3 regions of the Azospira sp. genome follow, and region 1 is predicted to be linked to each of the others. Evidence: riboswitches for the same ligand, from Rfam matches in the RefSeq annotation. Region 1 holds a riboswitch; each other region holds the start of a gene.

Region 1 (9,257 bases):
TGGACGGCCGCCTGAAGAAGTCCATGGAAGAACACCGGGAACTGCTGGCCGCCATCACCGCCAAGGACCCGGACCTGGCCGAGAAGGTCATGAAGAGCCACCTCATCGCCGGCAGCGAAGCCATGGCCAAGGCCACCAGCCGCTGAACCGCACCCGCCGCACACCCCGGGGCTGCCTGTGCAGCCCCTGTTTTTTTCCACCCCGCCTTGAAAGAACCGCCATGTCCGGACGCATTCTCGTCTCCCGTGACGGCGACATCGCCACCGTCACCCTCTCCAACCCGGAGAAGCTCAACGCCGTTAACTACGCCATGTGGTGCGACCTGGCCGCCGCCATGGCCGAACTCTCGGCCGACTCCAGCCTGCGCTCCGTCGTCCTCGCCGGTGCCGGCGAAGCCTTCGCCGCCGGCGGCGACATCGAGGAATTCTTGGTCAAGCGCACCAACCTGGAACAGGCCCTGCACTACCACGATAAGGTGGGCGCTGCCCTGGATGCGGTGCGCGACTGCCCCCACCCCACCGTGGCCCTGATCCGGGGCGCCTGCATCGGCGGCGGCCTGGAGATCGCCGGCAACTGCGACCTGCGCATCGCCGGCGAAGGGGCCAAGTTCGGCGCCCCCATCAACAAGCTGGGCTTCTCCATGTATCCGGGCGAGATGTCCGGCCTGCTGGCCCTGGCCGGCCCCGCCGTGATGTCCGAGATCCTGCTGGAAGGGCGCATCCTCTCTGCCGCCGAGGCCTACGGCAAGGGACTGCTGACGCGGGTGGTGGCCGATGCCCAGCTGGAGGACGAAGTCACCGCCACCGCCCGCCGCATCGCCGCCGGCGCTCCCCTGGTGGCCCGCTGGCACAAGCAGTGGATGCGCCGCCTGGCTTCCGGCGCGCCCCTGACCCAGGAAGAAAAGGCCGCCTCCTTCGCCTTCCTCGACACCGCCGACTACAAGGAAGGCCTGGACGCCTTCCTGGCCAAGCGCAAGCCCGCCTTCAAGGGCTGCTGATCAATAAACTGCGCTGGCCGCCGGCAACGGCAAAAAGAAAAAGCCCCGGGAAACTCCCGGGGCTTTTTTATGGCGCTGACGCTGCAGCTGGCGCTTAGTGGTTGCTGGCGCCGGCGGCACCCAGACCGGTCTGGGCACGCACGTACTGGTCGTCGAAGGCTTCGATCTCGCGCTTGGCCTGGGCGCTGGTATCCAGCTTGGAGACCACGAAGGCGATGAGGAAAGCCAGGGGCATGGAGAACAGGGCCGGCTGGTCGTAGGGGAAGATGGCCTGGGCCTTGCCCAGCACGGTCACCCACACGGCCTTGGACAGCACCACGAAGACCACGGCAGCAGTCAGGCCGCAGATGGTGCCGGCAATGGCGCCCTTGGTGGTCAGACCCTTCCAGTACATGGAGAGGATCAGCACCGGGAAGTTGGCAGAAGCAGCGATGCCGAAAGCCAGGCCGACCATGAAGGCCAGGTTCTGCTTTTCGAACATGATGCCCAGGCCGATGGCAGCCAGACCGATGAAGATGGAGGCGATCTTGGACACCTTCAGCTCGGAACCGCCCTTGGGCTTGCCCTTGCAGATCACATTGGCGTAGATGTCGTGGGAGATGGCGGAAGCGCCGGCCAGAGCCAGGCCGGAAACCACGGCCAGGATGGTGGCGAAGGCCACGGCGGAAAGGAAGCCGAGGAAGATGTTGCCGCCGACGAACTTGGCCAGGTGCATGGCCACCATGTTGCCGCCGCCGATCATCTTGCCGCCGACGTTGCCGCCTTCGAAGAACTCGGGGTTGGTGCCGACCAGAACGATGGCGGACATACCCAGCAGCACCACCACCAGGAAGAAGAAGCCGATGAAGCCGGTGGCCACGAACACGGACTTGCGGGCCTGCTTGGCATCCGGCACGGTGAAGAAGCGCATCAGGATGTGGGGCAGGCCGGCGGTACCGAACATCAGGCCCAGGGACAGGGACACCGCATTAACCGGATCGGCCAGCAGGGAACCCGGACCCATGATCTTGGTGCCGTCCTTGTGCACTTCGGTAGCCTTGGTGACCAGGGTTTCGAAATCGAAGCCGAAGTGGGACATGGCCAGCAGCATCATCAGGGTGCCGCCGCCAAGCAGCAGACAGGCCTTGATGATCTGCACCCAGGTGGTGGCGATCATGCCGCCGAAGGTCACATAGACCATCATCAGCACGCCCACCACGACCACGGCCACCTCATAGTCCAGGCCGAAGAGCAGCTTGATCAGCTGGCCGGCGCCGACCATCTGGGTGATCAGGTAGAACAGCACCACGGTCAGGGAGGAGATGGCAGCCACCGTCCGCACCTTGCTCTGATCGAGACGGTAGGAGGTGATGTCGGCAAAGGTGAAGCGGCCCAGGTTACGCAGGCGCTCGGCCATCAGGAACAGGATGATGGGCCAGCCGACGAAGAAGCCGACGATGTAGACGAAACCGTCATAGCCCTTGGCGAACACCATGGAGGTCAGACCCAGCAGGGTGGCGGCGGACATGTAGTCGCCGGCAATGGCCAGGCCGTTCTGGAAACCGGTGATGCCGCCGCCGGCAGTGTAGAAGTCGGCGGTGGACTTGGTGCGGTTGGCGGCCCAGTAGGTGATGCCCAGGGTGGACAGCACGAAGGCCACGAACATGGCGATGGCGGCCACGTTCAGGGGCTGCTTTTCAGCCTCGCCGACGGTGCCGGGACCGGCATAGGCGGCACCGGCGGCCAGCAGCAGGCCCAGCAGGGGCAGGAAGCGGGACAGGTTACGCATTATTGGGCCTCCTTGGTGGCTTCCTTGATCAGTTCGGCGTTGATTTCGTCGAACTTGCCGTTGGCGCGATGCACGTAGAGGCCGGTCATGACCCAGAACAGCAGCATCATCAGGGCGGCGATGGGCCAGCCGATGGTGGCGATACGGCCTTCGCCCAGGGGGGAGGCCAGCAGGGTGGGATTGAAGGCGACCACGGCCATGAAGCCGTAGTACAGGATCAGGACCACGGCAGACAGGGTCCAGGCGAAGCGGCTGCGGGTGGCAACCAGCTTGTCGAACTTCGGATTGTTGCGAATCCGTTCGTAGGCAGCGCTGCTCACGAGTGTTCTCCTCAGTTTGAGTATTTGTTTAGGTCGGCAGAAAAAGACCGACTCCCCCTCTACCCAGCCCTCCCGGCGGGTTTTCCCCAATGTGGGAAACCCGTATTGCGTCCGGGAACGGACATGGATTACGCAATGATATAACAGTTACGCAAATTTCCATACCCGCCCGTATGTCGCGGCGCAAAAACAAAAAAGGGCCCGCAGGCCCTTTCCATATGCATCAAGGTCGGCAAGCCGCCATCTACATGACGCCATGCAACATCTTGGCTGCCAGCAGCACCAGCACGCCGGCGAAAATCCGCTTCAGGGTCGCCACCGGCAGGCGATGGGCCAGACGCGCCCCCACCGGGGCCGCCACCACGCTGCCCGCCATCACCCACAGCAGGGCCGGCAGATAGACGTAACCAACGCTCCAGGCCGGCAGGCCGGCCTCGCCCCAGCCGTTCCAGACGTAGCCCAGGGTGCCGAAGAAGGCGATGGGCAGGCCGAGGGCCGCCGAAGTGCCGATGGCGTTGCGCACCGGCACGTTACACCAGGCCAGGTAAGGCACCGTCAGGGAGCCGCCGCCGATGGCCACCAGGGAAGAGAGGGCGCCGATGACCCCGCCCGCCAGCCCCAGGCCGGCCGGGCCGGGCAGTTCCCGGTGGGGTTTCGGCTTGAAGTTCAACGCCATCTGCAACGCCACGCAGGAAATGAAGCAGGCAAAGAACAGGGCCAGGCCCTGGGTGGAAATGCGGGCGGCGAGCTGGGTGCCCAGCACTGTCCCCACCAGCACCCCCGGAGTGAAGGAGCGCAGCGTGTCCCACATCACGGCGCCATGCTGGTGGTGGGTGCGCAGGCTGGAAATGGCGGTGAAGATGATGGTGGCCATGGAGGTGCCGAGGGCCAGATGCAGCATCTGCTCCGGCGGGAACTGCTGGCCGGCGAAGATCATGGCCAGCAGGGGCACCATCACGGCGCCGCCGCCGATGCCCAGGAGGCCGGCCATGAAACCGGCGAAGAGGCCCAGACCCACATAGGCCAGCCACCAGAAATCAAAAAGCATCGTTCAGCTCCATCAACTTGCGGGTAATGAATTGCCACTCTTCCGTCGTCACCGGGGTGATGGACAGGCGGCTGCCCTTTTGCAGCACTCCCATGGCCGCCAGGGCCGGATGGCAGCGCAGTTCGGTCAGGGGCACGAAGCGCCCGCGGGCGACGAAGGCCACATCCACGTTGAGCCAGCGGGGCTGCCCGGGCGAGGATTTGGCATCGAAATAGGGACTGGCCGGATCGAACTGGGTGGCATCGGCGTAGGCGGCGGACGCCACCTGACCCAGGCCGGCGATGCCCGGCACGGCACAGCCGGAATGGTAGAAGAGCACGCCGTCGCCCAGCTTCATGGCATCGCGCATGAAATTGCGGGCCTGGTAGTTGCGCACGCCGAACCAGGGCACCCGGCCGAGACGGGCCAGGTCGTCGATGGACACTTCGTCCGGCTCGGATTTCATCAGCCAGTAAGCCATGGGCGAACAGGGGAAAAGAGGGGCCACAAAAGGAAACAGCGCGGTGGATTGCTCGCACCGCGCTGCTGTATTAGGCCCCCGCCTGTGCCGTTAGGCCGGCATCCTGAACCTGAGTTCAGAGTGGTCGCTTGCCGTCCGCATCAGGTGCACCCGACGAAGGGCGCTCACAACAGCGGATGAGTGGTTCGCGGCCGATGCCAATTAGCATTGGTTCAAGGAATATATGGCCTTGACGAACACCGCAGGGGACAATCGGCGGAAACTTTTGCTGGTGCGGCCAAGAAGGCTTCAGAACAAGGGTTCCTGGCCTTGGAGGGCCGCGTCCAACTGTGTTTCCATGGCTCCGATTCTACGCTGAAAGTCAGAGCCGTCAACGGGGGTTTCAGGATTTTCTGCGGGGCTCTCCGCCTTCCCGGCGGAAAGCAGTTCGTGGGCGATATTCAGGGCCGCCATGACCGCCACGCGCTCGGCGGCGGCAGTTTTGCTCTTGGCTGCGATGTCCTGCATCTTGCGGTCCACATAGGCGACGGCAGCCAGCAGCGCTTCCTGTTCGCCGGGCGGGCAGGCCACCCGGTATTCGCGGCCGAGGATGGCCACGTCGATGAAATTGCCGCTCATGCCTTGCCCTCCTCCGGCAACTGCTCGGCCAGCGCCTCGAGGCGGGCACGGGCCGCCTCCATGCGCTCGACCAGACGCAGGCGCTCGTCTTCCGCGCTGGCCAGTCGGGCGCGCAGTTCCTGGTTCTCGGCCCGCAGGCTGTGGCAGAGGCTGACCACCTGCGCCACCTTGCCCTCGAGGGCATCCAATTGCTTAGTCATAGGCGCGAACTATAGAGGCCAAAAACACGCAAGGTCAAGGACTAAGACCATATTTTGAATGTGTTTTATGCCAAAGCGCCCAGGCGCCGGCCTCGCCATACAGGCAGGTATGGAGTACCATCCGCCCCCGTTGTTCCACCAGGGACAACGCTCCGCGTCAGGTGCCGCGGGAGGAGTCCTCCTCCGCGGTTAAACGGGAAACAGGTGCGCGCCGCCAGCAGCGGCGCAATGCCTGTGCTGCCCCCGCAACGGTAAGGAAGTGCGGGTCCATCACGACGCCACTGGGTCACCCCCGGGAAGGCGATGGATCAAGACTTCCGAGCCCGGATACCGGCCTGAACGGAATTCGCGGAAGCGTCGCGGGGAAGCGGCAAGACTGGTCTGTCCAAAAAGCACTCCTGATCCGAAGGTTCCCTGCCCGCGTCCAATTACCATCGGCGACGGTGCTGCGGGATGCGCATCGTTGCCATGCAGGAGTCACTCCCATGCGCCGTTCCCTGTTATCCACCGCCCTGACCGCTGCCTTTGCCCTGCCTGCGACCGCGGCCCTGGCGGAGGAAGCCTCGCTCCAGTCCGTCATCGTCACCGCCACCCGTTTCTCCGAGGCCGATTGCCGTACGGCAGCCAACATCAGCGTCATTTCCCGGGAAGACATCGAGAAGACGCCAGCCACCAATCTGACCGACCTGCTGGCGACCCGGGCCGGCATCAACGCCATGCCGATCTACGGCCCTCTGGGCCTGGACGCGACGGTGGACATGCGCGGCTTCGGCTCCACCGCCACCAGCAACACCCTGGTACTGCTGGACGGCCAGCGCATCAGCCCCACCGACATGGGAACCATCATCTGGTCCTCCATTCCCCTCACCGGCATTGAGCGCATCGAGGTGGTACGCGGCTCCGGCACGGTACTCTACGGCGACGGAGCCACCGGCGGCGTCATCAACATCATCACCGACAAGTCCGGCAAGCCCCGGGCCTCCATTACCGCCACCGCTGGCTCCTTCGGCTACCGAGGCCTGGACGGCAGCTTCGCCGGTGGCAATGAGCACCTCTACGGCAATCTGTTCGTGCGCAGTGCCAGCCTCGACGGCTACCGCCAGAACAGCCAGCAGGACCAGCAGGCTGCCAGCGGCCGCGTAGGCTTGAAGCTGGAGCGGGGCGAGGTCTTCTCAGATTTCGCCGTATACAAGGAATCCTCCGGACTCCCAGGCAATCTGCTGCAGGCGACCTACGAAAACGATCCGCGTAACAGCCGCAAGCCCTACGACACCCAACGCCGTGACGGCTATCGTGTCCGCCCTGGTGTGGCCTATGCCCTCTCCGACAAGGTGGACCTGGAGACGGAAGTCAGCTTCGAACACCAGACCCTCAACACCGACCTCGTCTCTTCCAACTGGAAGAGCGAGCGCGTCCGCGACACCCTTTCCTTCACCCCGCGTCTGCGCATCAACCACGGCCTCGGGACACTGGGCAGCGAAACCACGGTGGGGGTGGATTACTACGACGCCAAGGTCACCTCCACCAACCAGAACGGCCCCAACCAGCGCGCCACCCAGAAAAGCAGCGCCTTCTACCTGCAGAACCTGACCAACCTCACCTCCGCCCTCAGCCTGACCCTGGGCGCCCGCCAGCAGCGCATGAAGCAGAGCGCCTACCAGGATGCCTATCCGGCCTGGTTTCAGCCCGGCATGGACGGCAGTGCCAGCCGCACCCGTTCCGCCTACGACCTGGGCCTGACCTACGGCAGCGGCGCCTGGCAGTTCTTCGGCAAGACCGGCACCACCTTCCGCTTCGCCAACCTGGACGAGCTCTTCGGCTACGACAACCTGGCCTTCCGTCCGGTGTTCGCCGGCGACCTCAAGCCCCAGCACGGCCGCACCAACGAAATCGGCGCCCGCGTTGCCCAAGGCTCCTGGTCGGCCCGAGCCGCCCTCTTCCGCACCACCCTGAGCGATGAAATCGGTTACGACGCCAGCGCCGGTGCCAACGTCAACCTGGACCCCACCCGCCGCCAGGGCCTGGAAACCGAGGCCGACTGGAAGCTGAGTTCCAGCGTCAGCGCCAAGGTCAGCTACACCTATCTGGATGCCACCTTCCGCAGCGGCACCTATGCCGGCAAGCGGGTGCCCCTGGCCCCGACACACCAGGGCAGCGTCCTGCTCACCTGGGACGGCGGCAGCATCGGCCAGTACGGGGTCCTCACCCGCATGGTCGGCAAACGGGCCTACGGCAGCGATTTCGACAACAGCCACGGCGACCTGGCCGGCTACGCCACCCTGGACCTGCAGGCTTCATGGAACTTCAAGCCCTGGACCCTGAAGGCTCAGATCGCCAATGCCCTGGACCACAAGCATGCTGCGTTTGCCGGCTATTCCAGCACGGCCGGTCACTACTATTACCCGACCGACGGGCGCGCCCTGTTCGTCTCCGGGCGTTACGATTTCTGACCGACTGTTCTGCCTGACCAACCATGCCCTCCCGCCGTCGTGCCCTGATCGTCATTGCCCTGCTGGTGCTGCTGGCCGGGGTGAGTCTGGTCGTGGCCCTGGCGGTGGGCAGCATCAGCATTCCCCCCGGCGCCGTCCTGCAGGGGCTGCTCGGCGATGCCGAGGCGCCGGGCTACGCGGTGGTGCATAACCTGCGCCTGCCCCGGGCCCTGGCCGCCTTTGCCTGCGGCGGGCTGCTGGCGGTGGCCGGCTGCCTGATGCAGGTGCTGCTGCGCAATCCCCTGGCCGATCCCTATGTGCTGGGCATCTCCGGCGGCGCCGGGGTCGGCGCCCTGGTGGCCATCCTGCTCGGGCTGTCCGCCTTCGGCATCAACGGCCTCGCCTTCAGCGGCGCCCTGGCCGCCACTTTCCTGGTCTTCGGCCTGGCCCACGGCGACGGCTCGTGGACCCAGACCCGCCTGCTGCTCACCGGGGTCATCGTCGCCGCCGGCTGCGGCGCCCTGGTGGCCCTGATGCTGTCCCTGGCGCCGGAGCACAAGCTGCACGGCATGCTCTACTGGCTGATGGGCGACCTCTCCCAGGCCACCGACGCCCGGCCGCCCCTGCTGGCCCTGGCGGCGGCCCTGCTGCTGGCCCTGCCCTTCGCCCGGGAACTCAACCTGCTGGCCCGGGGCCTGGCCACGGCCCAGGCCCTCGGCGTGGCCGTGGTGCGCCTGCGCCGGCTGGTCTATGTGGTGGCTTCCCTGGCCACCGCCACCGCCGTCACCACTGCCGGCTCCATCGGCTTCGTCGGCCTGGTGGTGCCCCATCTGGTGCGCCTGGCGGTGGGCAACGACCAGCGCCTGCTGCTGCCCGCCTCGGCCCTGGCCGGCGGCGCCCTGCTGGCCCTGGCCGACACCCTGGCCCGCACCGTAGCGGCGCCCCAGCAGCTGCCGGTGGGGGTGCTGACCGCCCTCATCGGCGTGCCCGTGTTCCTCTTCCTCCTCACCCGGGCGCCGCGATGACTGCCTTGCTGCAAGCCAGCCGACTCACCGTGCGCATCGGCGACCGGGAGGTCTGCCGCGACCTGGAACTGCAACTGCAGCCGGGGGAACGGCTGGCCATCCTGGGACGCAACGGGGCCGGCAAGTCCACCCTGCTGTCCACCCTGGCCGGCCTGCGTCCGGCCCAGGGCGGCGAGGTGCGCCTGCAGGGGCGCAGCTATGGGGAACTGGGGCCCCGGGCGGCGGCCCGGCAACGGGGCTGGATGGCCCAGACCCAGGCCGACGCCTTCGCTTCCAGCGTGCTGGAGACGGCCCTGGCCGGGCGCCATCCCCACCTGGGCCGCTGGGACTGGGAATCGGGCGCCGATGCGGAACTGGCCCGGGCCGCCCTGGCCCGGGTGGGGCTGGCCGGC
Region 2 (9,257 bases), on a different contig from region 1:
TCATGGCGCCATTATCCGACCTTGGCGCCCGGAAGGTAAGCACCCCGGTCGGGGCGGGGCCGCCGACCGGGGGCAAACGGGCCTCGAACGGGCCTCAGCAGGCGCTGAAAACCGTCTCCGTGCCTTGGTCCCAGCCGTCCCAGAGGAAGTCGTCGGACTTGCCGTCGGCGATCAGGCGCAGGGCGTAGCGCACCTGCTCCTCGTAGAACTGGCAGAAGGCGCCGGTCTTCTCCATGCCGCCGTTCATCTCGTTGGCCTCCGCCGGGCAGGGACTGCCGCAGAAGTGGCGGATGGGGCAGGAGGCGCAGGGCTCGAACTTGTCCACGTCCCGCCCGGTGACTTCCTTGAAGGCTGGCGATTCCAGGGCGGCGGCAACGCCGTCGGTGAACAGGTTGCCGCCCTCGAAGGCCGGCAGGCCGATGAACTCGCTGCAGGGAAAGAGGCCACCGTCTGCCGCCAGGGCGAAGAAGGCCCGGCCGCCGCCGCAGGGGGAGATGTCGCACATCAGGCGCCGCGCCGTGGGCGCCAGGATGGCCAGCAGGATGTTGGCGAAATTGGCCACCACCAGCTTGCGCCCGGTCTCCCGGTACAGCTCGTGGGTCCGCTCCAGGGCGGCAATGAAGGCCCGGGCGAAATCCCCGTCCGCCGGCTTGACCCCCCGGGCGCCGGAAAGGGTGCAGCGCACCGCGTTGAGCATGCAGGTGGGCACCTGGTGGCGGTGGAACAGCTCCACCATGTCCGTCAGGTGGGCCAGGTTTTCCGTGGTGCAGGTGGTGATGACGCTCCAGGAGCCGTAGCCCTGGAGCCGCTCCATGGCCCGCAGCACGTGCTGGTGCACCCCCTGGCCGGCCCAGGTGTGGCGGGTGGCGTTGGTGATGGGGGCGGTGGGACCGTCCAGGGAAAGGCCGATGCTGACGTTGCGCTGCATGAGGAAGTCGGCGGCGGCATCGGTGAGCAGGGTGCCGTTGGTCTGCACGCCGAAGGCGAAGTCGTCCTGGAACAGGTCGATGGCGGCGAACAGGGCCTCCCGGTTCATCAGGGGTTCGGCGCCGTGGAAGATGAGGCGGGGCTTGCGCGCCCCCTCGCCGCCGTCCATCACCGTGGCGAAGTATTCCTTCAGCCGCTGCAGGGCCCCCAGCAGCCGTTCCGCCGGCATATCGCTGCCGTGGCGGCGCAGGGTGTCGGGGATGTAGCAGTAGGTGCAGTCCAGGTTGCAGCGTTCCGTCGGGTTCACATAGACGCCGGAGGGCTTCAGCTCGAAGCGCAGGGCGTGGATTTCCTGGGCGAACCTTGCCGCCTGGGCCCGGAAGCGCTCGGCCAGCTCGCTGCCGCACAATTCCGTCTCCACCCGGTCCTTGTCCACCAGGGACCAGAAGGCAGTCTCCGGGTGCAGCAGGGCCACGTAGCGCTCATGGCCGATGTCGTAGGGCTGCAGCCGGCGCAGGTGGGGAGCCGGACCGTTCACTTGGCCGCCTTCCGGTCCATCAGGACGTAGTGGGAGAGGCCGATGCCGTCCGGGTTGCAGGACTTGCGGCTGGCGATGACCGGGGCCGGGGCGGCGGCCTGGGTGGGCTGGGTGGCAGCCTGCTGGGCAGTGGTGGCTTGGCTGGTAACTTGAGTGGTGGCTTTCATGGGGTCCTCCCGCGAAGGTATGAAAAAAAGCAAAAGGGCTCCGGCGGCCTGTCTCGAAAGAAACATGCCGCCGGAGCCCTTTGCCTGGAACTCCACGACTTCCGCCCGTCTTCTGGCTTACGGATCGACCGGTCCTGCTACTGGGTTCCCCCTTCCCGCCGCATTTTCTGCAGCAGTGGGTGGCGTGGAAAAACTGCACCACGCCGTGGAACGACCGTCCCCGATTACAGCGGCGGGCCCGCCACGGAGTTGCACCGTGTTCCGAAAGCGGAAGCCGAATGGGGGCGGATTCTGGCCGCCGGCCCGGGGAGGGTCAAGGCCGACGGCAGCCGGATTTGATCCAGGTAAAGCGCCTCTGTCCGGGGTCGGATTTTTGCCCGGCAGCCCTGCGCTTGCCTCCTTGCCCTGCCCCCTTGCCCTTCCCCCCTCAGCGCCCGCCTCCGGGCCCGCCGATGGCCCGCAGGGGCGCCGCCGGGCGCGGTGCCTCGCCGCCCGCGGCGGACTCCGGCTTTCTCTGGGCTGCGCCGCAGATGCGCTCCGGGTCCAGCACCTGGAGGATTTTTTCCCTGTCCGGCTGGCGCGGCTTGATGATGGCCTGCACGTAGCCGGCGTCCTGGCGGATCATCTCCGGGATCGGCTCCAGGCGCTCGGCGTCGAATTCGGGCACGGCATAGAGATCGTCCACCAGCAGCCCCATGAGGCCGTCCCGCACCCGCACCACGACGATCTGGCTGTGGTTGTCCACCTCCTTGGCCGGGTAGTTGAGAAGGAAGCGCATATCCACCACCGGCACCAGGGTGCCGCTGTCGCCGCCACCGCTCTGGAAGCTAATGACGCCGCAAAGATAGCGGCGGGAGCCGCTCATGGGGGAAAGCCGGGCCGGGTCCACCGCCTCCAGCACTTCGGCCGCCGGCAGGCCGTACACCTTGTCGCCGACGATGAAGGTGGCCAGCTCCACGCTCTGCCCGCCCCGGGCGTGCAGGTCGCCGTAGCTGCCTTCCAGCACCGCCGGGCGCCGCTCCCGGGGGGCCGCGGCGGCACTGCCGTCGCCCACGGGAACGAACACCAGAGCCACCACGTCGTTGCTGTAGTCGCCGCTATTCTTAAATTCCCGGTAGCCGAAGGAGGCGGTGCTGCCGACGATCCAGGTGCGCCCGGCCAGTTGCACCACCCGGGAGCGGCCCTCGCCGTTGGCGGCGGCGAAGAGGCTCTTGTCCACCTCCAGCAGGCTTTCCGCCGGGAAGCGTTCGTCGGAGGAGGCGATGATGCGGCCGCTGCGCTCGGTGAAGACGGCGAAGGCCCCGGCCTGGGGCGGCAGGGAATCGGCCAGCATGGCGGCGAACTGGGGCGCTGCGTCGAAGACGATGCCGATGCCCCCCACCACCTTGGCCGGATCGTCGGGATGGCGGATGGCGGCGTTGTAGACGTAGGTGGGGCGGCTGCCGTAGAGCCAGCTCTTCTCGAAGGGGGAGACGCAGTAATGCTGGGTGCTGGGCAGGTAGAAGACGGACTGGACCCAGCCCGCATCCACCTTCTTGCCCACCAGGTTGAGGCTGTCGCCGTGCAGGTTGGAAGCGGCGACGATGGTGCCGGAAAGGTCGTACACGAAAAGCCGGGAATAGACGGTGTACAGGCTGTTGATGTATTCCAGGATGCCGGCCATGGCCTGGGCCTCCGCCTCGCCGGGACGGCCGGCGGCCATGCTGCGGCGCAGGGCCGAGGTGAGGGCCCACCAGCGGCAGTCGTTGGCCCGCTCGTAGAGGTTGCGGTCCATGATGTCGATCATCAGGCGGGAGATGAACTGCACGTCCTGCAGGCTGGAGGAGATGGCGGTCTGGTAGAGGTCGGCGATGGAGCGGGCGAAGAGGTCGCTGGTGCGGTCGCCGGTCTCGGAAATCTGCTGCAGCACGGATTTGAGCTTGAGCAGGTCGCCCCGCTTGTCGGCAGCCATGATCTGGCCGTTCCACACCACCCGGCGCAGGGAGAGGTTGATGCCCTCGGCTCCCCGGGCGATGTCGGCCAGGGCCGGGCAGAAGGTGTCGGCGTGGGCCAGCACGCCCTCCAGCACCTCCGCCGGCAGGCTCTCGGCGGCCTGGCCCAGGCCGGCGCGGAAGGCGGAGCTGACCGGCACCATGACATGGCCCACCCAGCCGGGCCCGACGTAGCCCTGGTAGCCCCGGGTGGGGCAGGTCCTGGCCAGGTACTCGCGGCCGCCCCAATCGACGATGCGGTAATCCGCATCCCGCACCTGCTCCAGGCGGCGGCCCAGGGGCACGTGGTCGGCATCGCTGGAGGCGATCACCGTGCCCTGGGCGTCCAGCAGCAGCATCACCGAACGGTCCTCCCGGCGACGCAGGTTGCGGAAGATGCTCTCCGTCTCGTCGGCAAAGCGGAAGCACAGGCACAGCACCCCCAGGGGCTCGCCGCTGTCGCCGTCGTCGATGCGCTGGGAGTAGATGAGGGCCCGCTCCAGACCGGGGCGCAGGTCGCTGGCGCGGAAGGTCTCCACATAGCCGTCGGTGTGCAGGGTCTGTTGCAGCAGGGGGTCCTGGGAGAAGAGCACGGGGCTGGCGCTATCCAGGTGGGCGATGACCCGGCCGTTGAGGTCCAGCACCAGGATTTCGTCGTACACCGTGTATTTGTCCCGGTACTCCTGCAGGCGGCGCAGGATGCGGGCCTTCTCCCCTTCCAGGGTCTCCTGGTCCGGCGCCTCCTTGCGCTGGCGGATGAAGTCGCGGATGTCCTCGTCCGTGGCCAGGAAACCCACGTCGGCGGTGCGCTCGTAGAGGTTGCGGATCAGGATGTCCACCGCCACCTGGGCCTTGGAGCCGATTTCCAGCACCACCTTGCGGATGTTCTCCTGCACCAGGTTCTCGATCAGCTGCCGCTCCAGGCGGCCGAAGCCCTCCCGGGTGGCACCCATGGTCGGCAGGATGGTCTTGGCCTCGGCCGGGCAGTTCATCTTGGCCGTGGCCTCGATCATGCCCCAGGTGAAATTGAGGTTCTCCAGCTGCTTTTCGCACTGGGCGACGCTGCGCATGAAGGGGATGAAGGCCTCCACCAGGCCCTGGTTGTCGTCGTGCATGGCACTCCTCCTAGGATGGCGCCGGCGGTGGGCGTGAGGGCCCCTGCCAGTCGGAATACGGGAGGTCGTGCGGTGGTGGTCGGGCCTTATGGGGAACGACAGGCAGCGGGCTGGCCCTGGGCCGCTGCCGGCGCCCGGGTCGATGCCCGGGTCATGGGTGGGGAGATTGTAGCGTGAAGCCCGGCTTTGCATAGCCCCCGGGAATTCCCGGGGCAGGGGGCAACCCTCAGTCCCGCAGTTCGCGGCCGGTGAGCTTGATGAAGACGTCTTCCAGGTTGGCCGCCCGGTGCACGTAGTGCAGGCCCGGGGCGGCGGTCAGGGCCTCCAGCAGGGATGCCGGCTCGCGGCAATAGAAGAAGGCCGTCTCGCCGGAGATTTCGCAGCGGTCCGCCAGATGGCCGTGGCCTTCGGCCCAGGCCGGGGCGTTTTCGCCGTAAACCTCCACCACCTGGGGCTCGATGTGGCTGGCGATCAGCTCCCGGGGGCTGCCCTGGGTAATCAGGCGGCCGTGGTCGAGCACCGCCAGCTGGTGGCAGAGGCGCTCCGCCTCGTCCATGAAGTGGGTGGTGAGGATAAGGGTCTTGCCCCGGGCGGTGAGGGCCTTGAGGCGCTCCCAGATGAGGTGCCGGGCCTGGGGATCGAGGCCGGTGGTGGGCTCGTCGAGGAAGACGATGTCCGGGTCGTTGACCAACGCCCGGGCCAGGGTCAGGCGCCGCTTCATGCCGCCGGAGAGGCTTTTCAGGGGCGACTTTTCCTTGCCGCCGAGGCCGGCGAATTCCAGCAGCTCGGGAATGCGGGCCAGCACCGTGGCGTCGCTGAGGCCGAAGTAGCGGCCGTACACCAGCAGGTTCTCGGCCACCGTGAAATCCGGGTCCAGGTTGTCGAACTGGGGCACCACACCGGTCCGCAGACGGGCTTCCCTGGCCGCCTGCGGCACGGGCAGTCCGTTCAGCCGCACCGCGCCGGACTCCGGGGCCGTGAGGCCGAGGCAGCAGCGCAGGGTGGTGGTCTTGCCGGCGCCGTTGGGCCCGAGCAGGCCGAAGCAGGTGCCCGGCTCGACGGCAAAGGAGACGCCGTCCACGGCGGTGAAATCGCCGTAGCGCTTGACCAGGGATTCGACGATCAGAGGTTGCACAGGAGCCCTATCCATTTCTGTTTGAGCCCTGCCCGGGAAGGCAGGAGGGATGCCGTTCTCCGGCCAGGCAAGGCGGAGATGCCCGTCCTTGCTGGCTGCCACGGCATCGGTTGGTCAGTGTTTCCAGGCGCGGGTGATGATGTCTTTCAAGACGTGCAGGCGGCGGTGGAAGAAATGGTCCGCCCCCGCCACCACCACCACCGGCAGGTCCATGGGCTCGGCCCAGGCCAGCACGTTTTCCAAAGGCACCGTTTCGTCCTTGGAGCCGTGGATGACGATGGTGTCCGGCGCCACGGCGCTGGTGTTGTACTGGCGCGCCCCTTCCACATGGCCGGAGGCGGTGCCCACCAGCACCAGGCGCTGGGCCGGGTGACCGGCTTCGGCCAGGCGGGCGGCCACCTTGGCCTGGACGTAGGCACCAAAGGAGAAGCCGGCCAGCACCACGGGCAGGTGGCCGAAGCGCTCCTTCGCATAGTCCAGCACCGCCAGCATGTCATCGCTCTCGCCCTGGCCCTCGTCGTGGCTGCCTTCGCTCTGGCCGACACCGCGGAAGTTGGGGCGCAGGGCGACATAGCCCAGCTGCACCAGGGTGCGGGCCAGGGTCTGGGCCACCTTGTTGGTGTTGGCGCCGCCGAAGAGGGGATGGGGATGGCCGATGAGGGCGATGCCCTTGGGCGCCCCCGGATTCTCCAGGATCACCTCGATCTTGCCGGCAGGACCGTCCAGCAGCAGCAGTTCGGGTTCGACGCGCATGGTCAGATCTTCAGGCGCTCGACGATGCGGCCGTGGAGCAGGTGTTCCTCCACGATCTCGTCGATGTCGGACCTGTCGAGGAAGGTGTACCAGGTCTCTTCCGGGTAGATCACCATCACCGGGCCGTTGTCGCAGCGGCCCAGGCAGCCGGCCTTGTTGATGCGCACTTGGCCGGGACCGTTGCGCTTGGCAGCGGCCACCTTGTCCTTGGCGTAGGCCATCAGCTCGCTGGCCCCCAGGGCGTTGCAGCAGGTTTCGCCGTCGGGGCGCTGGTTGCAGCAGATGAAGGCGTGGTGTTGGTAGTAGCTCATGGGGCAGTCCGGTAGGGAAAAACGTCGGGATCGGATTATAGCCGCCGCCCCAGCAGCATCAGGTAGGGCAGGGCGACGAAGGGCCACAGGGCGGCCGTCAGACGGGTAAGACCGTTGAAATTGAAAAAGTGCCCCTGGCGCCAGGCGGCCAGGGCGGCGGCGGAATAGGGATTCTCCGGCGCCAGGTTCACCAGCACCGTGGCCGCCATCAGGGCCAGGCCGGCGAGAACGATGCGCCAGTTGGGCGGCAGCCAGGCCAGCACCGCCAGCACGATACCGCCCCACAGCAGGCCCAGGCGCGCCCCCTCGCTCCACCAGATGAAGGCGTCGCCGGGGCTGACCAGCACCGCCAGGGCCAGGGACTTCACCCCCAGGGCCGCCAGGATCAGCAGGGGCGGGCCGACCCAGGCCGGCCAGCGGGGCGCCAGCAGGGTGCGGGCGAAGAGGCCCAGGGCCACCACCGAGGCGCCGACGATGAGGGCCTCCACCAGTTGGAACACGGGCGGATCGAAAGGCACGGCCAGGGGCAGGCCCAGCAGGCTGCGCAGGTCGCCGCTGCCGAAGAGCAGGGTTTCCGGCGACAGCTGGGTCACCAGCCACAGGCCCAGCAGCACCGCCCCCAGTTCGGCATGGGGCAGGTCCGCCACCAGGCGGCCGTGCCAGTGGGTCAGGCGCAGGAACAGGCGCTCGCCGTGGAAGAAGGCGGCCAGGGCGCCGAGCAGGGCCCCCAGGGCATTGCAGGCCAGGTCCAGGTTGGAGGGCACCCGGCTGGGCAGCCAGGTCTGCACCGACTCCAGGCCGAAGGAAAGGCCGCTGCCCAGCAGCACCGCCAGCAGGCTGGGCAGCAGGCGCGGCAGGACCGGCATGGGCAGGGCCAGGGCGAGGAGGAAGCCGAGGGGCAGGTACACCCCCACGTTCACCACCAGGTCGAAGGCCGTCCAGTAGCGGGGCCAGCCGGCCTCGAGGAAGGCGAAGGGGGACAGGCCCAGGTCGCGCCAGCCGGCGAAGGGGTGCAGGCTGGCGTAGATCACCAGCAGGACGTAGGCCAGGGCCAGGTAGCGGGCGAGGACGGTACCGGGGCGGGAGAACATGGCGGGGGACGGGCGGAGGGAAATCCGGAGGGCGTCGACGGGTTTTCAGTATGGCACAGGCGGGGACGGGGCGCCCCTCCGGCGCCGCCACCCCGGCGACCTCAGCCGAGGAAGAGCTTGTAGGCCGGGTTGGCCGTCTCGTCCCAGTGGTGGTAGCCCAGCTCCTGGAGGAAGGTCTGGAACTCGCCCATCTCCGCCGGCGGCACCTGCATGCCCACCAGCACCCGGCCGTAGTCGGCGCCGTGGTTGCGGTAGTGGAAGAGGCTGATGTTCCAGCCGGAGCTCATGCGGTTGAGGAAGTTCATCAGGGCGCCGGGCCGTTCCGGGAATTCGAAGCGGTACAGCAGCTCGTTCTGCACCTGGGGCGCATGGCCGCCGACCATGTGGCGCACGTGCAGCTTGCCCATTTCGTCGTCGGTCAGGTCCAGGGTGGCGTAGCCGTGCTTTTTCAGGCTCTCCACCAGCTTGGTGGATTCGGCCCGGTTGGCCACCTGCACGCCGACGAAGACGTGGGCTTCCCGCGCCTCGTGGAAGCGGTAGTTGAATTCGGTGATGTTGCGGCTGCCGATGAGGGAGACGAAGCGCTTGTAGGCACCGGGCTTCTCCGGCAGGGTCACGGCCAGCACCGCCTCCCGCTGCTCGCCCACCTCGGCCCGCTCGGCGACGAAGCGCAGGCGGTCAAAATTGGTATTGGCGCCGGAGGCCACGGCCACCAGGGACTTATCCTTCAGTTTGTGCTGCTTGGCGTATTCCTTGGCGCCGGCGATGGCCAGGGCCCCGGAAGGCTCCAGGATGGAGCGGGTGTCCTCGAAGACGTCCTTGATGGCGGCGCAGATGGCGTCCGTATCCACCAGGATGATGTCGTCCAGGTATTCGCGGCAGACCCGGAAGGTCTCCTCGCCGACGAACTTCACCGCCGTGCCGTCGGCGAAGAGGCCCACGTTGTCCAGGCGCACCCGCTTGCCGGCGGCGATGGACTGCTTCATGGCGTCAGCGTCGAAGGTTTCCACGCCGATGACCTTGATCTCCGGCCGCACCGCCTTGATGTAGGCGGCCACGCCGGCCGCCAGGCCGCCGCCGCCGATGGCCACGAACACGGCGTGGATCGGCTTGCCGTGCTGGCGCAGGATTTCCATGCCGATGGTGCCCTGGCCGGCGATGACATAGGGGTCGTCGAAAGGGTGCACGAAAGTCAGCTTCTCGGCCTTCTCCAGCTCCACCGCATGGGCATAGGCCTCGTCGTAGGACTC
Region 3 (9,257 bases), on a different contig from region 1:
GCGTTTCCATCCGGACGGGGCGTTCCACACCGCCTTGCGCCAGGAGGTCGGTTGCCAGCCGGCTGCCTGCGTCTTTCTCTTCGTCGGCCGTCTGGCCCGGGACAAGGGCGTGTTCGACCTGGTCAGTGCTTTCGCCCAGGCCGCCCGGTCGGCGCCCGGCATGGAACTGTGGGTGGTCGGGCCCAACGAGGAGGGCCTGCTGCCAGCCTTGCAGCAGGCCGCTGCCGATTGCCCGGCCCCCATCCGCTGGCTTGGCGCCACGCCGACGCCCGAGCGCTTCATGGCGGCGGCCGATGTGCTGGTCCTGCCCAGCTACCGGGAAGGCTTCGGCTCCGTCATCATCGAGGGGGCCGCCTGCGGCATTCCGGCGCTGGCCTATCGCATCGACGGCGTCATCGACGCGGTGGCGGATGGGGTCAGCGGCGAACTGGTGGCCGTCGGGCAGGTGGAGGCCCTGGCCGCCGCCATGGTGCGGCTCGCCACCGACGACGAGCGGCGCCAGACCCTGGGCCGGCAGGCCCGGGCACGGGCGGAGGGCGATTTCAGCAGCCGCACGGTGACGGCGGCCTGGCTCGACTACTATCAAACCCAGCTGGATAAAGGAATGCATCCGTGAAGCGCCTGTTCGACCTCCTGCTCGGCCTGCTGGCCCTGGCCGTGCTGTTGCTGCCCCTGCTGCTGGTGGCCCTGCTGGTGCGTTTCACCTCGCCCGGGCCGGTGCTTTACTGGAGCGACCGGGTGGGGCGGCATAACCGCATTTTCAAGATGCCCAAGTTCCGCAGCATGCGGGTGGGCACGCCGGCGGTGGCCACCCATCTGCTGACGGACCCCAAGGCCTACCTGACGCCGGTGGGCTCCTTCCTGCGCAAGTCCAGCCTGGACGAGCTGCCCCAGCTGTGGAGCATCCTCAAGGGTGACATGAGTTTCGTCGGTCCCCGGCCGGCCCTGTACAACCAGGACGACCTGATCGCCCTGCGCACCGAGGCCGGCGTCCATGAGCTGGTGCCCGGCCTTACCGGCTGGGCCCAGGTGAACGGGCGGGACGAGCTGCCCATTCCCCAGAAGGTGGCCCTGGATGCGGAATACCTGCGCCGGCGCTCCCTCGCCTTCGATTGCCGCATCATCTGGCTGACCTTCCTCAAGGTGGTGCAGCGGGACGGCGTTTCCCACTGAGGTTGCGGGCGATGCTCTCCCCGCGCCAGCCGTTCGACGCCAGCCTGCTGCATGAGGCCGGCCTCAACCTGCAGGCCGTCTTCGACGTGGCGGCCCTGCCGGTGGAGGTTGCCGCCGCCCTGGAGCGGGCCGCCCCGGGCCACGGCCGGCGCCAGCTGATCCTGCTGGGCCACGGCGGACGCCGCCTGTGGCAGGCGGTGCAGGCCGCCGGGCTGGATTCGGACCATCCCATCGACGATTTCACCATTGCCAGCGTGGGCCGCTGGTTTGCCACCGTCTGTCCCGGCCGGGACTTCCTCCTGCTCTATCCCGGCGATGCGCCGGTGGGGCTGCAGCAGCTGGGGCGGCTGGCGGGCTGGCACCATCCCTCGCCCTTCATGGTCGGGGTGCGGCAGCAGTGGGGCTCCTGGTATGCCTACCGGGCGGCCCTGCTGGCGGACAGCGACTTCCCGCCGACGCCGCCCCTGCAGGAAGCCTCGCCCTGTGCCAGCTGCGCGCCCCGGGTCTGCATCGAGGGCTGCCCGGCCGGCGCCCTGGCCGGCGGCCGTTTCGACCTGGCCGCCTGCGTCGCCTGGCGCCGGCAGCCCGCCTCGCCCTGTCGCCATACCTGCCTAGCCCGGCTGGCCTGCCCGGTGGGCCGGGAGCACCGCTACGAGCCGGCCCAGATCCGCCACACCTACGCCCAATCGCTGGCGGCCATCGAGGCCTACTACTGAAGCGCCCCGCCGCCGGGAAATGGCCTGGGGGCCAGCAACGGCGGGGAGGCTGCGCTAGAATGGCCGGACAGACCAACAACAGGAACCCGCCATGGCCCGCCATACCAAGATCGTCGCCACCCTCGGCCCCGCTTCCACCGATCCCGTCACCCTGGAGCGCCTGATCCGCGCCGGCGTGGACGTGGTGCGCATGAACTTCTCCCACGGCACCGCCGAGGACCACATGGCCCGGGCCCGCACCGTGCGCGAGATTTCCGCCAAGGTGGGGCGGCCGGTGGGCATCCTGGGGGACCTGCAGGGGCCGAAGATCCGCGTCGGCAAATTCGAGAACGGCAAGATCCAGCTGGAGAAGGGCGACAAGTTCATCCTCGACGCCAACTGTGCCCTGGGCAACCAGGAGCGGGTCGGCCTGGACTACAAGGACCTGCCCCGGGACGTGGAGCCCGGCGCCGTGCTGCTGCTGGACGACGGCCGCATCGTGCTCGACGTGGAGCGGGTGATCGGTGCCGAAATCCACACCGTGGTGCGCCACGCCGGCGAGCTGTCCAACAACAAGGGCATCAACCGCCAGGGCGGCGGCCTTTCCGCCCCGGCCCTGACTGCCAAGGACATGGACGACATCAAGACGGCGGCCCAGATCGGCGTCGATTACATCGCCGTCTCCTTCCCCAAGAGCGCCGCCGACATGTACATGGCGCGCCAGCTGATGCGGGCCGCCGGCAGCCGCGCCCTGACCATCGCCAAGATCGAGCGCACCGAGGCCGTGGCGGCCCTGGATGAAATCCTTGACGCCTCCGACGGCGTCATGGTGGCCCGGGGCGACCTGGCCGTGGAAGTGGGCGATGCCGCCGTGCCGGCCCTGCAGAAGAAGATGATTCGCCACGCCCGGGAGAAGAACAAGCTGGCCATCACCGCCACCCAGATGATGGAATCCATGATCCAGTCGCCGGTGCCGACCCGGGCCGAAGTGTCCGACGTGGCCAATGCGGTGCTGGACGGCACCGACGCGGTGATGCTTTCCGCCGAGACCGCCAGCGGCCGCTATCCGGTGGAAACCGTGGAATCCATGGCCCGGGTCTGCATCGAGGCCGAGCGTTCCGCCGAGGTGACCCTGGACCGGGAATTCCTCGACCGGGTGTTCACCCGCATCGACCAGTCCGTGGCCATGGCCGCCATCTGGACCGCCCACCACCTCAAGGTGAAGGCCATCGCCGCCCTGTCGCAATCCGGTTCCACCGCCCTGTGGATGAGCCGCCTCAACTGCGGCGTGCCGGTCTATGCCCTGACGCCGGATGCGGAGGCCCAGACCAAGATGTCCCTCTACCGGGAAGTGACGCCCCTGCTCATGAGCCAGCAGCATTCGGACCGGGACGTGCTGCTCTACGAAGCCGAGCAGCTGCTGATGCAGAACGGCGCCGTGGCCAAGGGCGACCTTATCGTGCTGACCATCGGCGAGCCCATCGGCACCCCGGGGGGCACCAACACCCTGAAGATCGTCCGCGTCGGCGAGCACCAGATGCCGCCCCTGCGGGCCTGATAGGGCCCTCGCGGGCCTCGGGCCTGAATCCGCCGGCTCTGTTAAAATTCCCGTCGCCCCGGTCCGCCGGGGCGAATCGTCTCCGGGTGCCCGCAAGGGAGAATCGGGAACGCGGTGCGGCAGGCCTTGGGGCCGCCCATTCCGCGACGTGCCCAACGCTGTGAGGGGGACTGGGCCGGCAGATGCCACTGATCCGCGGATCGGGAAGGCGCCGGCGCAGAGTGATCCCGAGTCAGAAGACCGGCCAGGAGACCCTTTCCGGCACGCACGGCCAGGCGCGCCGCCACCGATCTTCTGAAGGGGACTCCATGAAGACCGACCCCACCGTCAACAAAGTCATCTCCCTCGCCGGCTACCAGAACGAACACGAGTTCTCCGACGCCGCCCGGGACGCCATCTACCACGCCATCTTCTCCCGCCGCGACGTGCGCGGCCAGTTCCTGCCCGACCCGGTGCCCCAGGAGGTGCTGGCCCGGGTCCTCACCGCCGCCCATTTCGCCCCTTCCGTCGGCTACATGCAGCCCTGGAGTTTCCTCCTGGTGCGGGAGGCGGAGACCAAGGCCCGCATCCACGCCGCCTTCCAGCAGGCCAACCAGGAGGCGGCGGAGAAATTCGAGGGCGAGCGCCAGGCCATCTACAAGGAACTGAAGCTGGAGGGCATCCGGGAAGCGCCCATCAACCTGCTCATCACCTGCGACCGGGACCGGGCCGGCCCGGTGGTCATCGGCCGCACCCACATCAAGGCCATGGACCTCTATTCCAGCGTCTGCGCCGTGCAGAACCTGTGGCTGGCGGCCCGCAGCGAAGGCCTGGGGGTGGGCTGGGTCTCCATCTTCCACCAGCAGGCCCTGCGCGACATCCTGGGCCTGCCGCCGCGCATCATCCCGGTGGCCTACCTGTGTCTGGGCTACGTCAGCCACTTCAAGGAAAAGCCGGAGCTGGAAAGCGCCGGCTGGCGCCAGCGCCTGCCCCTGGCCGACCTGGTGTACGACGGCCAGTGGGAAAAGCCGGTGGAGGAGGAGCTGCGCCAGGTCCTCAGCGAGCACCAGGCCAGGGCCCAGGAAAAACGCCGCTTCTAGGCATGCCTGCCTGAAGAGGGCCGTGGTTTGGGCGTCTCCGGCGCCCTGGTCGCGGCCTTTGTCTTTCTTTTGCTGCCCGGTGGTCGCAGTACTCGCCCGGGGGGCAAAGCCACGATAAAATCACGGTCTTTCCCGAGCGCCACGACAGCGGGCGCCGATCACGCCAGAACAAACCGCATTGCCCATTGGAGGAACACCATGCCCATCGTATCCATGCGCCAGCTCCTGGACCACGCCGCCGAGAACGGCTACGGTCTGCCCGCCTTCAACGTGAACAACATGGAACAGGTCTGGGCCATCATGGAGGCCGCCAATGAGCTGAACGCCCCGGTGATCATGCAGGCCTCCGCCGGTGCCCGCAAATACGCCGGCGAAGCCTTCCTGCGCCACCAGATCCTCGCCGCCCTGGAAGCCTATCCCCACATCCCCGTGGTGATGCACCAGGACCACGGCCAGTCCCCCGCCGTCTGTATGGCCGCCATCAAGTCCGGCTTCTCCTCCGTGATGATGGACGGCTCCCTGCAGGAAGACGGCAAGAGCGTCGCCTCCTACGACTACAACGTGGCCGTGACCCAGGAAGTGGTGAAGTTCTCCCACGCCATCGGCGTCTCCGTCGAGGCCGAACTGGGCGTGCTCGGTTCCCTGGAAACCATGAAGGCCGACAAGGAAGACGGCCATGGCGCCGAAGGCCACATGACCCGGGAAGACCTGCTCACCGATCCGGACCAGGCCGCCGACTTCGTCGCCCGCACCAACTGTGACGCCCTGGCCATCGCCATCGGCACCAGCCACGGCGCCTACAAGTTCACCAAGAAGCCAACCGGCGACATCCTGGCCATCGACCGCATCAAGGAAATCCACGCCCGCATCCCCAACACCCACCTGGTGATGCACGGCTCCTCCTCCGTGCCCCAGGAACTGCTGGCCGAGATCCGGGAATTCGGCGGCGACATGAAGGAAACCTACGGCGTGCCCGTGGAAGAGATCGTGAACGGCATCAAGCACGGCGTGCGCAAGGTGAACATCGACACCGACATCCGCCTGGCCATGACCGGCGCCGTGCGTCGCTACCTGTTCGAGAACCCCTCCAAGTTCGATCCCCGCGACTTCCTCAAGCCCGCCCGGGAAGCCGCCAAGAAAATCTGCGTCGCCCGCTACCAGGCCTTCGGCTGCGAAGGCCGGGCCGGCCAGATCAAGCCCATCTCCCTGGAGAAGATGGCCGAGCGCTACAAGAAGGGCGAGCTGAACCAGATCGTCAAGTAAGGCGGTCCGCCTTCCCAACCGCTGCCAGGCGCCGGATACTTCTCCGGCGCCCTTTTATTTTTATCCGCCATGACCCTGCCCCTCGCCGAACACCCGCTGCGCCAGCGCCTCAATGACGAGGTCCATGCCCGCCCGCCCATGGCCCTGGAAGGGCCGGAGTGGATCAGCTACCTGGCGGTGCTGCACGAAGGTACCGAGGCGGCGGCCGAAGAAGCCCATCTGCAGCGCCTCTGCGCCGCCCTGGGGGCCAATCTCTGCCCGGTGATCCAGGGCGACCACTGGGTCATGGACGCGGGCCGCCTGCGCCTCAAGTGGGAGCGGCACAACGAATTTTCCGGCTACACCTTCTTCCTCGCCCGGGAACCCGGCGACGCCCCCGACACCACCGCCATTTCCGCCCTGCCGGCGGACTGGCTGGCGGGCCTGCCCGGCTCGGTGATGGTGGCCACCCATGTGGAATTCCGCTCCGCCGCCGACCTGGACCCGGAAGAACTGCTGGCCGACCTGCACCGCTCCGGCGACTCCTGGGTCGCCACCACGGTGGCCGACGGTGCCGCCTGGGTCGCCTCCGATTTCCAGCTGCACGACGGCTGGAGCCGTTTCCTGGTGCTGGACGAGCGCCTGCGCCACCGCCAGGCCGGGCGCACGGTGCAGCGCCTGCTGGAGATCGAGACCTACCGCATGATGGCCCTGCTGGCCTTCCCCGTGGCCAAGGAGGTGAGCCGCCTGCTGGCCAGGGCCGAGGGCGAGGTGGCCGACCTCATGGACCGCATGGGCGAAGCCCGCGGCCCCGAGGACGAGCGCCTGCTGCTGGCCCGCCTGACCCGGCTGGCGGCGGAGATCGAACGCTCGGTGACCCGCACCGCCTTCCGCTTCGGCGCCGCCGAGGCCTACTACGCCCTGGTGCAGCAGCGGGTGCGGGAACTGCGGGAACACCGCCTCAACGGCTTTCCCCCCATTTCCGAATTCATGGACCGGCGCCTGGCCCCGGCCATCAACACCTGTCTTTCCGTGGCCCGGCGCCAGACCGACCTGTCCACCCGCATCGCGCGCAAGAGCGCCCTGCTGCGCACCCGGGTCGATATCGAACTGGAGCGCCAGAACCAGCAGCTGCTGGGGCAGATGAACCGCCGCGCCAAGCTGCAGCTGCGCCTGCAGGAAACGGTGGAAGGCCTGTCCGTGGTGGCCATCACCTACTACGCCTCCCAGCTGGTCAGCTACCTGGCCAAGGGCCTGTCCAAGACCGTGCTGCCCCACCTGTCGCCGGAAATCGCCTCCGCCGTTTCCATCCCCCTCATCGCCGCCGTCGTGGCCGTCAGCATCCGCCGCATGCGCCGCGCCCTGGCCGCCGAGGAGCTGGAGCAGGGCGAAGGCCACTGATCCTTTATAATCCGTTTTTTCCCCTCTTTTTCGGGACCCTGCCGTGACCGCTCCCCTTTTTGAATCCACCATCACCAGCCTGCCCCTCGTCGCCCGGGGCAAGGTGCGCGACATCTATTCCGTCGATGCCGACCACCTGCTGATCGTTACCACCGACCGGCTCTCCGCCTTCGACGTGATCCTGCCGGACCCCATCCCCGACAAGGGCAAGGTGCTGACCCAGGTGGCCAATTTCTGGTTCGAGAAGCTGGGCCACATCCTGCCCAGCCAGCTCTCCGGCATCGCCCCCGAATCCGTGGTCAAGCCCGAAGAGCGGTCCCAGGTGGAAGGCCGCGCCCTGGTGGTGAAGCGCTTGAAGCCCCTGCCCATCGAGGCCGTGGTGCGCGGTTACCTGATCGGTTCCGGCTGGAAGGACTACCAGGCCACCGGCGCCGTCTGCGGCATCCAGCTGCCCGCCGGCCTGCAGATGGCGGCCAAGCTGCCCGAGCCCATCTTCACCCCGGCCACCAAGGCCGACGTGGGCGACCACGACATCAACATCTCCTACGAGGAATCCAAGGTGCGCTGCGCCGAGCACCTGGCCGCCGACCTGGCGGGCACCGGCAAGACCGGCGCCCAGCTGGCCGAGGAAGCTAAGAACGCCGCCATCGCCCTGTACACCGAGGCTTCCGCCTATGCCCGCACCCGGGGCATCATCATCGCCGACACCAAGTTCGAGTTCGGCATCGACAAGGCCGGTACCCTGCACCTCATCGACGAGGCCCTGACCCCCGATTCCTCCCGCTTCTGGCCCGCCGACGGCTACGCCGAAGGCATCAGCCCCCCCAGCTTCGACAAGCAGTTCGTCCGCGACCACCTGGAAACCCTGACCTGGTGGGACAAGAAGGCTCCCGGTCCGCAGCTGCCGGCCGAGGTGATCGAAAAGACCGCCGCCAAGTATCGCGAAGCCTACGAGCGCCTCACCGGCCAGACCATGGCCTGATCGGGCCGGACTGCCGCGGGCCGCACCGCTTGTGCCGGTCGGCCTGGGCTTCCCCCAAAAGGGGCGGGAGATTCTCCCGCCCCTTTTGTTTTTGCCGGCCGGAAACCCGGACGGGCAGTTGCGGTCCAACCCATGTCCCCGCTCCAACCCTGAGAAGGAGATCATCATGGACATCCTGCACTCCCCCGTTCATCACGACCTGCCCCGGGTGCGCCACGTGGCCTGGTTCCGTCCCTTCCACTGGCTGGCCGGCGGCCTGCGGGACCTCTCCCGGCGGCCCGCCCTGAGCCTCTCCCTGGGCGCCCTGTTCGCCATCGGCGGCCTGTGCATCTTCGCCCTGGCCCAGGGCCGGCCCGAACTGCTGCTGGCGGCCGTCTCCGGCTTCCTCCTGGTAGGGCCTCTGCTGGCCGTGGGCTTCTACGAGATCAGCCGCCGCATCGCCGGCGGCGACCGGCTCGATGCCGCCGCCGTGGCCCATTCCCTGGCCGCCCGCTGGCGCCCCCTGGCCCTCTACGGCCTCTTTCTGGCCGCCATCTACTTCATCTGGGCCCAGCTGACCACGGCCCTGGTGGCCTATCTGCTGGGCAGCGAGTGGATCTGGGGCTTCGAGGAACTGGCCCGGGAAATCTTCCTCTCCGGCCGCCACCCCAACCTGGCCGCCATCTGGACCCTCAGCGGCGCCACCCTGGCCGCGGTGACCTTCCTGCTCTCGGTGGTGACGGCGCCCCTGCTGCTGGACCGGGAGGTGGAGGTGCACCACGCCATGGCCACCAGCATCAACGTGGTGGCGACCAATCTGCCGGCCATGCTGCTGTGGTCCTTCCTTATCGTCAGCCTGACCCTGTTCGGCTTCGTCACCCTGATGGCCGGCCTGGTGCTGATCATGCCCCTGCTGGGCCACGCCACCTGGCATGCCTACGCGGACCTTGTAGAATAGGCGCCAGACCCCATCTGCAAGAACAGACGTCCAGTTTCAGCGCCAGCCCACGGGCGGCCCAGGCCGCCCGTTTTTGTTGCCCCTACCGATAACATCTCCAGAGAACAGCCCATGAGCGCCAATCCCCTTCTTGCCACCGTCGGCCAGCCCCGTGCCGTGCTGCCGCCCTTCGACCGCATCGAGCCGGCCC

What was found. A riboswitch is a leader RNA that binds a small molecule or an ion and turns the genes downstream of it on or off. The one in region 1 is predicted to bind cobalamin.
Region 2: linked by a shared signal. The riboswitch ahead of cbpA (modified peptide precursor CbpA) and the one ahead of OEL49_RS14440 (TonB-dependent receptor family protein) in region 1 are both predicted to bind cobalamin.
Region 3: linked by a shared signal. The riboswitch ahead of bluB (5,6-dimethylbenzimidazole synthase) and the one ahead of OEL49_RS14440 (TonB-dependent receptor family protein) in region 1 are both predicted to bind cobalamin.

Annotation. Positions count from the first base shown of each region.
Region 1 is NZ_JAOTRW010000009.1:154,329-163,585, forward strand. Features, by position in the region: gene OEL49_RS14395 (GntR family transcriptional regulator) at 1-146, shown strand, start outside; gene OEL49_RS14400 (enoyl-CoA hydratase/isomerase family protein) at 221-997, shown strand; gene OEL49_RS14405 (cation acetate symporter) at 1,092-2,765, opposite strand; gene OEL49_RS14410 (DUF485 domain-containing protein) at 2,765-3,085, opposite strand; gene OEL49_RS14415 (sulfite exporter TauE/SafE family protein) at 3,330-4,133, opposite strand; gene OEL49_RS14420 (EVE domain-containing protein) at 4,123-4,593, opposite strand; RNA gene ssrS (6S RNA) at 4,665-4,844, opposite strand; gene OEL49_RS14430 (cell division protein ZapA) at 4,882-5,211, opposite strand; gene OEL49_RS14435 (hypothetical protein) at 5,208-5,411, opposite strand; cobalamin riboswitch at 5,554-5,764, shown strand; gene OEL49_RS14440 (TonB-dependent receptor family protein) at 5,897-7,861, shown strand; gene OEL49_RS14445 (FecCD family ABC transporter permease) at 7,885-8,865, shown strand; gene OEL49_RS14450 (ABC transporter ATP-binding protein) at 8,862-9,257, shown strand, end outside.
Region 2 is NZ_JAOTRW010000006.1:204,926-214,182, reverse strand. Features, by position in the region: gene OEL49_RS10745 (ABC transporter permease) at 1-4, opposite strand, end outside; gene cbpB (peptide-modifying radical SAM enzyme CbpB) at 95-1,465, opposite strand; gene cbpA (modified peptide precursor CbpA) at 1,462-1,632, opposite strand; cobalamin riboswitch at 1,719-1,919, opposite strand; gene OEL49_RS10730 (chemotaxis protein CheW) at 2,060-4,717, opposite strand; gene OEL49_RS10725 (ATP-binding cassette domain-containing protein) at 4,944-5,867, opposite strand; gene OEL49_RS10720 (alpha/beta hydrolase) at 5,967-6,605, opposite strand; gene OEL49_RS10715 ((2Fe-2S) ferredoxin domain-containing protein) at 6,608-6,916, opposite strand; gene OEL49_RS10710 (VanZ family protein) at 6,952-8,007, opposite strand; gene ilvA (threonine ammonia-lyase, biosynthetic) at 8,109-9,257, opposite strand, start outside.
Region 3 is NZ_JAOTRW010000002.1:666,306-675,562, reverse strand. Features, by position in the region: gene OEL49_RS03095 (glycosyltransferase family 4 protein) at 1-616, shown strand, start outside; gene OEL49_RS03090 (sugar transferase) at 613-1,173, shown strand; gene OEL49_RS03085 (hypothetical protein) at 1,185-1,889, shown strand; gene pyk (pyruvate kinase) at 1,981-3,426, shown strand; cobalamin riboswitch at 3,494-3,689, shown strand; gene bluB (5,6-dimethylbenzimidazole synthase) at 3,735-4,505, shown strand; gene fba (class II fructose-bisphosphate aldolase) at 4,704-5,768, shown strand; gene OEL49_RS03065 (DUF3422 family protein) at 5,838-7,148, shown strand; gene OEL49_RS03060 (phosphoribosylaminoimidazolesuccinocarboxamide synthase) at 7,192-8,130, shown strand; gene OEL49_RS03055 (DUF2189 domain-containing protein) at 8,297-9,067, shown strand; gene OEL49_RS03050 (M3 family metallopeptidase) at 9,179-9,257, shown strand, end outside.